DNA from 3 places in the Klebsiella terrigena genome. Region 3 is predicted to be linked to each of the others. Evidence: predicted binding sites of a transcription regulator. Region 3 holds the regulator's gene; each other region holds the start of a gene.
The links. Region 3 encodes PurR, which represses purine synthesis genes. Its sites were predicted from a motif close to CANGCAAACGTTTGCNTG; they were not measured.
Positions count from the first base shown of each region.

Region 1: a site for PurR is predicted at 1,634-1,651, ahead of tusA (sulfurtransferase TusA). Genes of this name have one in related genera too.
Region 2: a site for PurR is predicted at 1,620-1,637, ahead of HCK03_RS20835 (nucleoside-specific channel-forming protein Tsx). Genes of this name have one in related genera too.

Region 1 is NZ_CP050508.1:300,853-304,358, forward strand. It holds gene HCK03_RS01370 (DcrB family lipoprotein) at 180-737, opposite strand; gene HCK03_RS01375 (7-cyano-7-deazaguanine/7-aminomethyl-7-deazaguanine transporter) at 811-1,476, opposite strand; gene tusA (sulfurtransferase TusA) at 1,710-1,955, shown strand; gene zntA (Zn(II)/Cd(II)/Pb(II) translocating P-type ATPase ZntA) at 1,995-3,506, opposite strand, start outside.
Region 2 is NZ_CP050508.1:4,437,992-4,441,497, forward strand. It holds gene ribD (bifunctional diaminohydroxyphosphoribosylaminopyrimidine deaminase/5-amino-6-(5-phosphoribosylamino)uracil reductase RibD) at 1-338, opposite strand, end outside; gene nrdR (transcriptional regulator NrdR) at 342-791, opposite strand; gene HCK03_RS20830 (SadB/YajI family lipoprotein) at 940-1,482, shown strand; gene HCK03_RS20835 (nucleoside-specific channel-forming protein Tsx) at 1,776-2,660, shown strand; gene HCK03_RS20840 (helix-turn-helix transcriptional regulator) at 2,712-3,407, opposite strand; gene HCK03_RS20845 (VOC family protein) at 3,457-3,506, opposite strand, start outside.
Region 3 is NZ_CP050508.1:2,443,732-2,447,237, reverse strand. It holds gene HCK03_RS11485 (MFS transporter) at 1-1,101, opposite strand, end outside; gene cydH (cytochrome bd-I oxidase subunit CydH) at 1,265-1,354, opposite strand; gene purR (HTH-type transcriptional repressor PurR) at 1,649-2,674, shown strand; gene punR (DNA-binding transcriptional activator PunR) at 2,691-3,506, opposite strand, start outside.

The DNA.
Region 1 (3,506 bases), 2.1 Mb from region 3:
GCATATCCGCTGAACCTGAATACCGCAACCGGCGCCTGAAGGAGTTCGCTTCCGGCTGCGGATTGGCCGGGAGCGATGTTTAATTTGCCCGCGGCTGACGATCGCGGTGCCGTCGGGGCGGCGGCCAAAAAAAATGGCCCCCGGTGGCGACACCGGAGGCCATAACCTCTGACCGTGAGTTACTGAATGGTCAGGGTATTGATGATGTTTTCCGCCGCAGTCTGCGCCTGCTGCTGGTTGTCCGCCGGCAGAGTGATCTGCAGGGTCAGCAGCTTGTCATCTACCTTGCCGAGAAGAACCGAAGACCAGGCGGTCTGTCCTTTGGCGGAGATGATGCTGTCCAGCTGCTGCAGCGTGTGGCCTTTGATCTCAACGGATTTATTGGTCACGACCTGCAGCTGCGGATCGCGGCTGCGCTGCTGCTCTTCCAGACGCTGAGCCAGTACGGACAGCTCTTCAGTGGTGCTGTCGCCCACAATCACGATCACCGCTTTCTGACCTGTGACATCAGAATAGACGTGCATGTTGTTGGCCTGAGTACCCAGCTTCCCGCTCTGGTCAGTCATCCCAGCGGGCAGGGAGAAGCTCAGTTTGCCGTCCAGCAGGCTCACGGTTTGTCCGCTGGCGTTGCTTTCAGCCGCAGCCCCTTCGGTTGGCGCTTTTGAATCGCTGTTATCACAGGCCGCAAGGCCCACAACCAGCAGGCCAATACCGACATATTTAACCAAATTGCGCATTGACATCTTCCTTTCGATAAACGGCCATTAACGGCTCATTCGCTTATCTTATCACATCAGTCTGCGAGTACTCTTAACCTGGCTGCAATGCTGACAAATCAGATTTATCCGCCATTTTTTTCAGCAGCATATTCAACAACATGCCGTACATCGGCAGGAAGAATACGATGCTAATCAGCACCTTGAAGCAGTAGTCAACGATGGCGATTTCTCCCCAGTGGGCCGCCATAAACGGGTCCGGGCTGCGCCAGAAGGCGATAAAGAAAAAGGCCAGCGTGTCGCTGACGTTGCCAAACAGCGTCGAGGCGGTGGGCGCCAGCCACCAGCGGCGGTTTTGACGCAGGCGGTTAAAGACGTGGACGTCGAGGATCTGCCCCAGCGCATAGGCCATAAAGCTGGCGGCCGCGATACGCGCCACGAACAGGTTGAAGTGCATCAGTGCGGCAAAGCCCTGCCATTCGCCCATATAAAACAGCGCGGAGACGCCATAGGAGATCAGCAGCGCCGGGACCATTACCGCGAGGATGATGCGTCGCGCCAGCGGTGCGCCAAAAATGCGTACCGTCAGATCGGTGGCGAGGAAGATAAACGGAAAGCTGAACGCGCCCCAGGTGGTATGGAAACCAAAAATGGAGATCGGTAGCTGCACCAGATAGTTACTGGAGGTGATCACCAGCAAATGGAATAGCGATAGCCAGACCAGCGCTTTTTTACGCTGTACGGTAGTAAAGGGATTCATATTGTGACCTTTTTATGCCCGTTATCCTTCAGGCTGCAGAGGCGTCGCCGCTTTTCTACAACATGAATGAGTGAGGGACTGAAATTTGGGGTGAGGGAACCCAATTAAAAACGGCTGCATGATACTGCGTTGAGAGCGTAATGCAACGGTTGTTTTTCGCGCAAACGTTAACCTGGCTTGCGTCGCGTGCGGGTGGGGGTAAACTAGGGCCGTTTTGTTGACGTGAGATGAAAATGAGCGAACTTTTTTCCAGTCCTGACCACACTTTGGATGCACAGGGGCTGCGCTGCCCCGAGCCGGTAATGATGGTGCGCAAGGCCGTGCGTACGATGCCGGTTGGCGAGACGCTGCTGATTATCGCCGACGATCCGGCGACAACCCGCGATATTCCCGGCTTTTGCCGCTTTATGGAGCATGAGCTGGTGGCGCAGGAGATTAGCGCCCTGCCGTACCGCTATTTGATTCGTAAAAACCACTGAACTCCCCGCTAAGCGCTGCGCCAGCGGGGAGCGCGTCCGCTACTTCTGGCGCAACAGCCGCAGGGCGTTGACGGTGACCAGCACCGTGGCGCCGGTATCCGCCAGCACCGCCAGCCAAAGTCCGGTCAGGCCGAGCAGCGTGGTTATCAGGAAAATCCCCTTCAGTCCCAGCGCAATCGCAATGTTCTGCCGGATGTTGGCATGGGTGGCGCGAGCCAGCGAAATCATCTGCGCCAGGCCGGTTAAGCGGTTATGGGTTAACGCCGCGTCGGCGGTCTCCAGCGCCACGTCGGTACCGCTGCCCATCGCAATGCCGATGGTGGCCGCCTTCATGGCCGGCGCGTCGTTGATGCCGTCGCCGACCATCGCCAGCGGCGCTTCGGCGTTGAGCGCCATCACCGCCGTGACCTTATCGGCAGGCAGCAGCCCGGCGCGGAACGCCAGCCCCAGCTCGTCGGCGATGGCCGCCGCCGCGCGCGGGTTATCGCCGGTCAGGATCACCCCCTGTACGCCGAGCTGACGCAGATCTTCAACCGCCTGGCGGGCGTCGTCGCGCAGGGTATCGCGCAGCGCCAGAATGCCGAGCAGGATATCCTCACGCAGCACCAGCACCACCGTTTGGCCGGCGCTCTCCAACTGCTGGATCTGCTCTTCATACGCCGCCGCCGCGCCTTTACCTGCCGCGCAAATCAGCACCCGGCGGCCGGCAACGTCGGCTTCGATGCCGGAACCGGCCAGCGCGCGCTGGGCGCTGGCGGTGGGGATATTCAGCCCCCGCTGCTGCGCTTCGCGGACGATGGCCTGGGCCAGCGGATGGCTGGAACCTTGCTCCACCGCGGCGGCCAGCGCCAGCAGGTCGTTCTCATCGATGTCGGCGGTGACGATCGCTGCGCTCACGCGCGGCTGGCCGACGGTCAGGGTGCCGGTTTTATCAAAGGCGACCTGGCGAATCTGGCCCAGCTGTTCAAGCGCGGCGCCGCCTTTAATCAGCGCACCGCGACGGGCCGCGACCGCCAGCCCGGAGGTGATTGCCGCCGGGGTGGAAATCACCAGCGCGCACGGGCAGCCGATCAGCAGCAGCGTCAGCCCCTTGTAGATCCACGGCAGCCAGGCACCGGCAAAAAGCAGCGGCGGTACGACGGCTACCAGCAGGGCAACGAGCATAATGGCCGGGGTATAAATGCGGCTAAAGCGATCGATAAAACGCTCGATGGGCGCCCGGCGCTCTTCGGCTTCCTCAATCAGCTTCAGAATACGATCGATTGCGCTGTCGCCGGGTTCGGAGATGACCGTCAGCTGCACCAGACGGTCGACGCTGGTTGCGCCTGCCGCCACGCGCTGGCCGGCGCTGCGTTCCACCGGGACGGATTCGCCGGTTAACGCGCTCTCATCGAAGCTGGCAAACGGCGTCATCAGCTGACCATCGGCGGGCAGGCGTCCGCCGGCGGCGACCTCAATCAGATCCCCGGGGCGCAGGTCGCGCTGGGCGACGGTTTCCCGCACGCCGTCGCGGATCCGCGTGGCGGTATCGGGCTTGAGGGCCATGAGCGC
Region 2 (3,506 bases), 2.0 Mb from region 3:
TACAGACCGCGCCCGGCGACCTGCGGGTTGGGGTCCTGCATCGCGGCCACCACCCGCACAACGCCTGCGGCAATCAGCGCATCGCAGCACGGCGGCGTGCGTCCGTGATGGCTGCAGGGCTCCAGGGTGACGTAGGCGGTGGCACCTTTGGCCTTTTCACCGGCCATGCGCAGCGCGTGCACTTCGGCATGCGGCTCGCCGGCGCGGTAGTGGAAACCTTCGCCAACAATTTCGCCGTCTTTAACAATGACGCAGCCGACGTTCGGGTTTGGATGGGTGGTGAAGCGACCGCGCGCGGCGAGCCTGAGCGCGCGTGCCATGTATATTTCGTCATGCATGGCTTAATCCTGTAAGCGGGCGATCTCTTCGCCGAATTCTTTGATGTCTTCAAAACTACGATAGACGGAAGCGAAGCGGATGTAGGCGACTTTATCGAGCTTCTTTAGTTGCTCCATCACCAGGTTACCGATCATTTTGCTGGGAACTTCGCGTTCACCGGTGCCGCGCAGATGCGTTTTGATGTGGTTGAGCGCCATTTCTACATCGTCGGCGCTGACCGGACGCTTTTCTAACGCTTTGAGCATCCCGCTGCGCAGCTTATCTTCGTTGAAGGGTTCGCGGACGTCGTTGCTTTTTACCACTCGCGGCATCACCAGCTCGGCCACTTCGAAAGTGGTAAAGCGTTCATTGCAGACCAGGCACTGCCGACGACGACGTACAGAAGAGCCCTCCCCCACCAGGCGAGAGTCGATCACTTTAGTATCTACGGCGAAACAGAAAGGGCAGTGCATAGCGCGTCCTGGCATCAAGTTAAACTGGCAGGTAGTTTACCGCGAAGTGACCCGACTACAAAGAAAGAGCTTTTGAGACAAAGGATCTATAGTGCGCTTATGCAAACGATCTACCATTAAGCATCCCTCTGTTAACGGAATCCCGACCATGACAAGACGTTATTTGCAGCTGGCGATTGTGGGTAGCCTTTTTACGCTCAGCGCCTGCGCTCAACAAAGCGAAGTTCGCCAGATGAATCAGAGCGTGAGCACGTTGAGCAAGGAGATGACCCAGCTCAATCAGCAAACGGTGAAAATTACCCAGCAAAACGCCCTTAACGCGAAGTCCAGCAGCGGCGTTTATCTGCTGCCCGGCGCGAAAACCCCGGCGCGGCTGAACAGCCAGATAGGCACCCTGCGGATGTCGCTGCGCGATATCGTTCCCGACGGCGACGGCACCCGCCTGACGCTGCGTATTCAGGGCGAATCAAACGATCCGCTGCCGGCATTTAGCGCAACCGTGGCCTCTGGGCAGATCAGCGGTACCACCGAGAGCTACCGGGAAGTCAACGTCCGCGACCAGCTGATTAGCGCTCCCGCCAGCATTCTGGCACCGAGCGACGTCGATATTCCGCTACGCCTCAGCGGCGTCACGCCGGAACAGTTAGGTTTCGTGCGCATCCACGATATTCAGCCCGCAGACGCGCAGTAAACCGCTTCCACCGGGTGTTTCTGACGCCCGGTTTTCCCCGCCTAAAATCCACTTACAACTTTTCACAACAGTTCAGTAAAAATGGGTCTCACTGATGAATTTCAGTGGCATTCTGTCAAGAAATGCATAGAATCGTGAACGCAATCGATTACGTATGTTTCCGATCTGTGAAACAACACGTATTTTTGTGAGCAATGATTTCTATAATAGACGCCACAGAAATACGAAATATTTAGAAACGCTTCGGCAACTTTCTTCACGCCTTTTGGCTCAATTTAAACAGTGGCATCATTATGAAAAAAACATTACTGGCAGCAAGCGCCGTTGTGGCGCTCTCCGCATCTTTCACTGCCGGCGCGGCAGAAAACGACAAACCGCAGTACCTGTCTGATTGGTGGCACCAGAGTGTAAACGTGGTGGGTAGCTACCACACCCGTTTTGGGCCACAAATCCGTAACGATACCTACCTGGAATACGAAGCGTTTGCCAAGAAAGACTGGTTTGATTTCTATGGTTACATGGATGCACCGGTATTCTTCGGCGGTAACAGCACGGCCAAGGGTATCTGGAACCACGGTTCCCCGCTGTTTATGGAAATTGAGCCGCGTTTCTCTATCGATAAGCTGACCAATACCGACCTGAGCTTCGGTCCGTTTAAAGAGTGGTATTTCGCTAACAACTACATCTACGACATGGGCCGCAACGCCTCCGGTCGTCAGAGCACCTGGTATATGGGTCTCGGTACCGACATCGATACCGGCCTGCCGATGAGCCTCTCCCTGAACGTCTATGCAAAATACCAGTGGCAGAACTACGGCGCATCCAACGAAAACGAGTGGGATGGCTACCGCTTCAAGGTGAAATACTTTGTTCCGCTGACCGACCTGTGGGGCGGCTCGCTGAGCTACATCGGCTTCACTAACTTTGACTGGGGCTCCGATCTGGGCGATGACAACTTCTACGACCAGAACGGCAAACACGCGCGCACCAGCAACTCCATCGCATCCAGCCATATCCTGGCGCTGAATTACGCGCACTGGCACTACTCGGTAGTGGCTCGTTACTTCCATAACGGCGGTCAGTGGGCTAACGACGCGAAGCTGAACTTCGGTGACGGCGACTTCAACGTTCGCTCTACCGGCTGGGGTGGTTACTTCGTGGTGGGTTACAACTTCTAATCCTGCCTGATGGTCCCCGGCCTCTGCGCCGGGGATATCGATTGACCCGCATTATGACTCACGATCTTCGCACCTCACCTTCCGCAGAAAATCACTCAATGAACGGTCGGCCCGCTCGCTGAAAAGGCGCCCGGTAGCCGCCACTTCCAGGCAGCGGTCGAGACGAAAGCAGCGGTAATCATCGCGCAGCTCGCACCAGCTCACCAGCAGCCAGCGCTCGCCCCAGAAAAAGAGCCCCAGCGGCAGCACTTCACGCTGCGACACCTTTCCTGCTTCATCGCGATAGTGCAGCGCCAGCACCCGCTGACCGGAAACCGCCCGATGCACCAGATCGAACTGCGTCTTGCTGTAGCCCTGAACGCCAAAGTCCGGCGCAAACAGCCGCGACTGCTCGGCCTTGCGCCGGCTCTCCTCAGGTAAAATCGCCAGCACCTTTTCCTGAGCCGACTCCAGCGCCTGGGACAGCGATTCGCCGCCCCAGGTTTGCAGCAGCCGAATGGCGGCCACCAGCGCTTCCGACTCCTGGGTCGTCAGCATTAGCGGCGGCAAGCTGTAGCCGGCCAGCAGGCGATATCCGCTGCCGGCCTCACCCTCCACCGGCACGCCGGAGAGCGACAAATCGCGGATATCCCGGTAGATGGTGCGCTCCGATACGCCGAGCCGCTCCGCCAGCAGTCCGGCGGTGGTCAGCCTTCTCCCCCGCAGGATCTGCACGATTTGAAAAAGGCGGTCGGCGCGTCGGCTCATTCTCTCTTCTCTTACTGTTTAGGGCCTGTCCCGCAGGCGTCTTTGAGCATTAACGGGACAGGTTCTTCGGTTGATGCAGGCCAATCCGATTACCTTCGC
Region 3 (3,506 bases):
GCCGGCGATGATTGCCCCCATTACCGGAACAAATGCGTAGCCCAGCCCGCCGGAAATTACCGCCCCACCGGCCGCCGCGCCCAGCGCATTGCCAAGGTTAAACGCCCCGATATTCACCGAAGAAGAGAGCCCCGGCGCTTCGTGAGCCACGCGCATCACGCGCATCTGCAGCGGCGGCACCACGGCGAACGTCGCCGCGCCCCACACCACCATGCTGATGGCCGCGCCGACCTGCGACTGCGCCAGCAGCGGGATCGCCAGCATGATAACCATCAGCAGCAGTAAAAAGCCCTTCAGCGTGCCGGAAACCGAGCGGTCGGCAAATTTTCCGCCAAGATAGTTGCCCAGAGAGAAGCCGACGCCAATCAGCACCAGCATTGCGGTGACGAACAGCGGCGAAGCGTGGGTAATGGTATGCAGCACCGGCGAAATATAGGTATAGAGGGTGAACATCGCCCCGGCCCCGAGCACGGTGGTCAGCAGCGCGGAAAGCACCTGCGGCCGCATCAATACCGCCAGCTCCTCCTTCACGTTTGGCCGCTCCCCTGCGCTGCCTTTTGGCAGCGAGAACCACAGGCTGACCATCGCCACCAGGCCAAGGCCCGCCGTGGCGAGGAAGGACATGCGCCAGCCGATGGTTTCACCGAGCCAGGTCGCCGCCGGGACGCCGCCAATGTTGGCGATGGTCAGCCCCATAAACATGGTGGCTACCGCGCTGGCCTGCTTGTGCTTAGGAACCACGCTCGCAGCCACTACCGACCCGAGGCCGAAGAAGGCGCCGTGGTTCAGGCTGGTAATAATGCGCGAGAGCAGCAGCGTGGTGTAATCCGGCGCCATTGACGAGAGGACGTTGCCAAGGGTAAAAATAGCCATCAGGAAAATCAGCGCGCTGCGGCGCGCGCGGTGCGACAGCAGCAGCGTCATCAGCGGCGCCCCGACCATCACACCGATGGCATAAGCGCTGATCAGCATCCCCGCAGCGGGAATGGACACATCCACGCCTCTGGCGATAACCGGCAGTAATCCCATCGGGGAAAATTCGGTCGTACCGATACCAAACGCCCCAATGGCCAGCGCTAACAGGGGAAAGTTGATCTTCATGCAATGACTCCAGCAGACCGTCCTCAGCGACGGTATCTCATCAGAAGCGAAAAGCATGACATCAATCACAGAAAAACAAAAGTAAACGAAATGGCAAAAGATTTTTGCGAATTTGATAATAATGCGCGGAGATAGGGGGAAAGGAGCCTCTCCCCCGAAAAAATTAGTGCAGTACGGCGGTCAGCGCTGCGGCCACGATCAGGCCCAGAACAATAATCGTCGTGGTCAGCGAAAACTTTAAATCTGTATCCATCAATTTTCCCCCTGATTATCCCCACAAGAAAAGTGAGCCTGCTCATTTTTGCACAATATTGTATAAAAATCTTCTGAGATTTAGGGTGATGCACATTTTTACTCTTCCCCTTTGCCGCAAGATCGGACAAAATCCCACGCTAATTTGAAAGCGTATCGGCCATTGACCCCTTCCTGTCGTTCTGTGTCGTTTCCCGACGTGATGCAATGTTGAACATTGTACTCAGGGTGTGTATAGGCAAACGTTTCCGTATCGATAATCAGACGATCAGGTCAAGGTCTGGAGAGAGAAGTAATGGCAACAATTAAAGATGTAGCGAAGCGCGCAAACGTTTCCACTACAACAGTTTCACATGTAATTAACAAAACCCGCTTTGTCGCTGAAGAGACGCGCAACGCGGTATGGGCTGCCATCAAAGAGCTGCACTACTCTCCGAGTGCGGTGGCGCGCAGCCTGAAGGTTAATCACACCAAATCGATCGGTCTGCTGGCCACCAGCAGCGAAGCGGCCTATTTCGCCGAGATTATCGAGTCCGTTGAGAAGAGCTGCTTCCAGAAGGGCTACACCTTGATTCTCGGCAACGCCTGGAACGATCCGGAAAAGCAGCAGGCCTACCTGTCAATGATGGCGCAAAAGCGCGTCGACGGCCTGCTGGTGATGTGCTCCGAATATCCGCAGTCGGTGCTCTCCATGCTCGAAGAGTACCGCAACATCCCGATGGTGGTGATGGACTGGGGTGAGTCCAAGGCCGACTTTACCGATTCGGTTATCGATAACGCCTTTGAAGGCGGCTATATGGCCGGTCGTTACCTCGTTGAGCGCGGCCACCGTGAAATCGGCGTGATCCCGGGTCCGCTGGAGCGCAACACCGGCGCCGGGCGTCTGGCCGGTTTTATGAAAGCGATGGAAGAAGCGCAGATTAACGTCCCGGAAAGCTGGGTGGTTCAGGGCGACTTCGAGCCGGAGTCCGGCTACCGCGCGATGCAGCAGATCCTCAGCCAGCAGCATCGTCCGACCGCCATCTTCTGCGGCGGCGACATCATGGCGATGGGAGCGATTTGCGCCGCCGACGAAATGGGCCTGCGCGTTCCGCAGGATATTTCGCTGATTGGCTATGACAACGTGCGCAACGCCCGCTACTTTAGCCCGGCGCTGACCACCATTCATCAGCCAAAGGACTCTCTCGGCGAAGCCGCCTTCAATATGCTGATGGACCGCATCGTCAACAAGCGCGAAGAGTCGCAGTCTATCGAAGTTCACCCGCGGCTGGTCGAGCGCCGCTCGGTGATCGACGGCCCGTTCGTCGACTACCGCCGCTAATCCTGCCGGGCGTCGGCTATTCCGGCGCCCGCAGCCACTCCCGATTTAACGTTTCGCTGTCGCCAAGGTAGTCCAGCAGCCATGAGAGCGCCGGTGAGATATCGCTCTGCTGCCAGGTCAGGCAGCAGGCGGCGTCCGGGAACGGATTTTCCAGCGCCAGCGCCGTCCACTCACCGCTGTCGATCCACGGGCGGGCGAAGTGCGACGGCACCATGCCGATGCAGAGCCCGGCCGACAGGCAGGTTGCCGAGGCATCCCAGTCCGGCACCACCACCCTCTTCTGATTATCCAGCAGCCACGTCGTGCGCTTCGGCAGCGATCGGGAAGTATCTTCCCTGACCAGCGACGGCCAGTTGCGCAACGTGTCATCGCTCAGCGGGCCGTTCATTTTCGCCAGCGGATGGTGGCTGGCGACGACGCAGTGCCAGCTCAGCATGCCCATATCGCGAAAGGCGTAGCGTCCGCCGACCGGAATCGAGCGGGTCGCGCCGATGGCCAGCTCCACGCGGCCGTCGGCCAGCGCGTCCCAGACGCCGTTAAACACCTCCTGGAAAACAATCAGCTCGACGTCCGGAAAGTGGCGATAAAAATCGACAATCATCTGCCGCATCCGCGCCGGCTTCACGATATCGTCAACCGCGATCGAGAGCTGCCCGCGCCAGCCGTTGGCGATCTGCTGACACTGGCGGCGGGTGATCTGCATTTTTTTGATAACAGAACGCCCTTCCTGTAAAAACCACACCCCGGCGGGGGTGAGCTCAACGTCGCGGTGGCGACGTTCAAAGAGCGGAACGGCCAGCCACTCTTCGAGCTGACGCACGGTGTAGCTGAC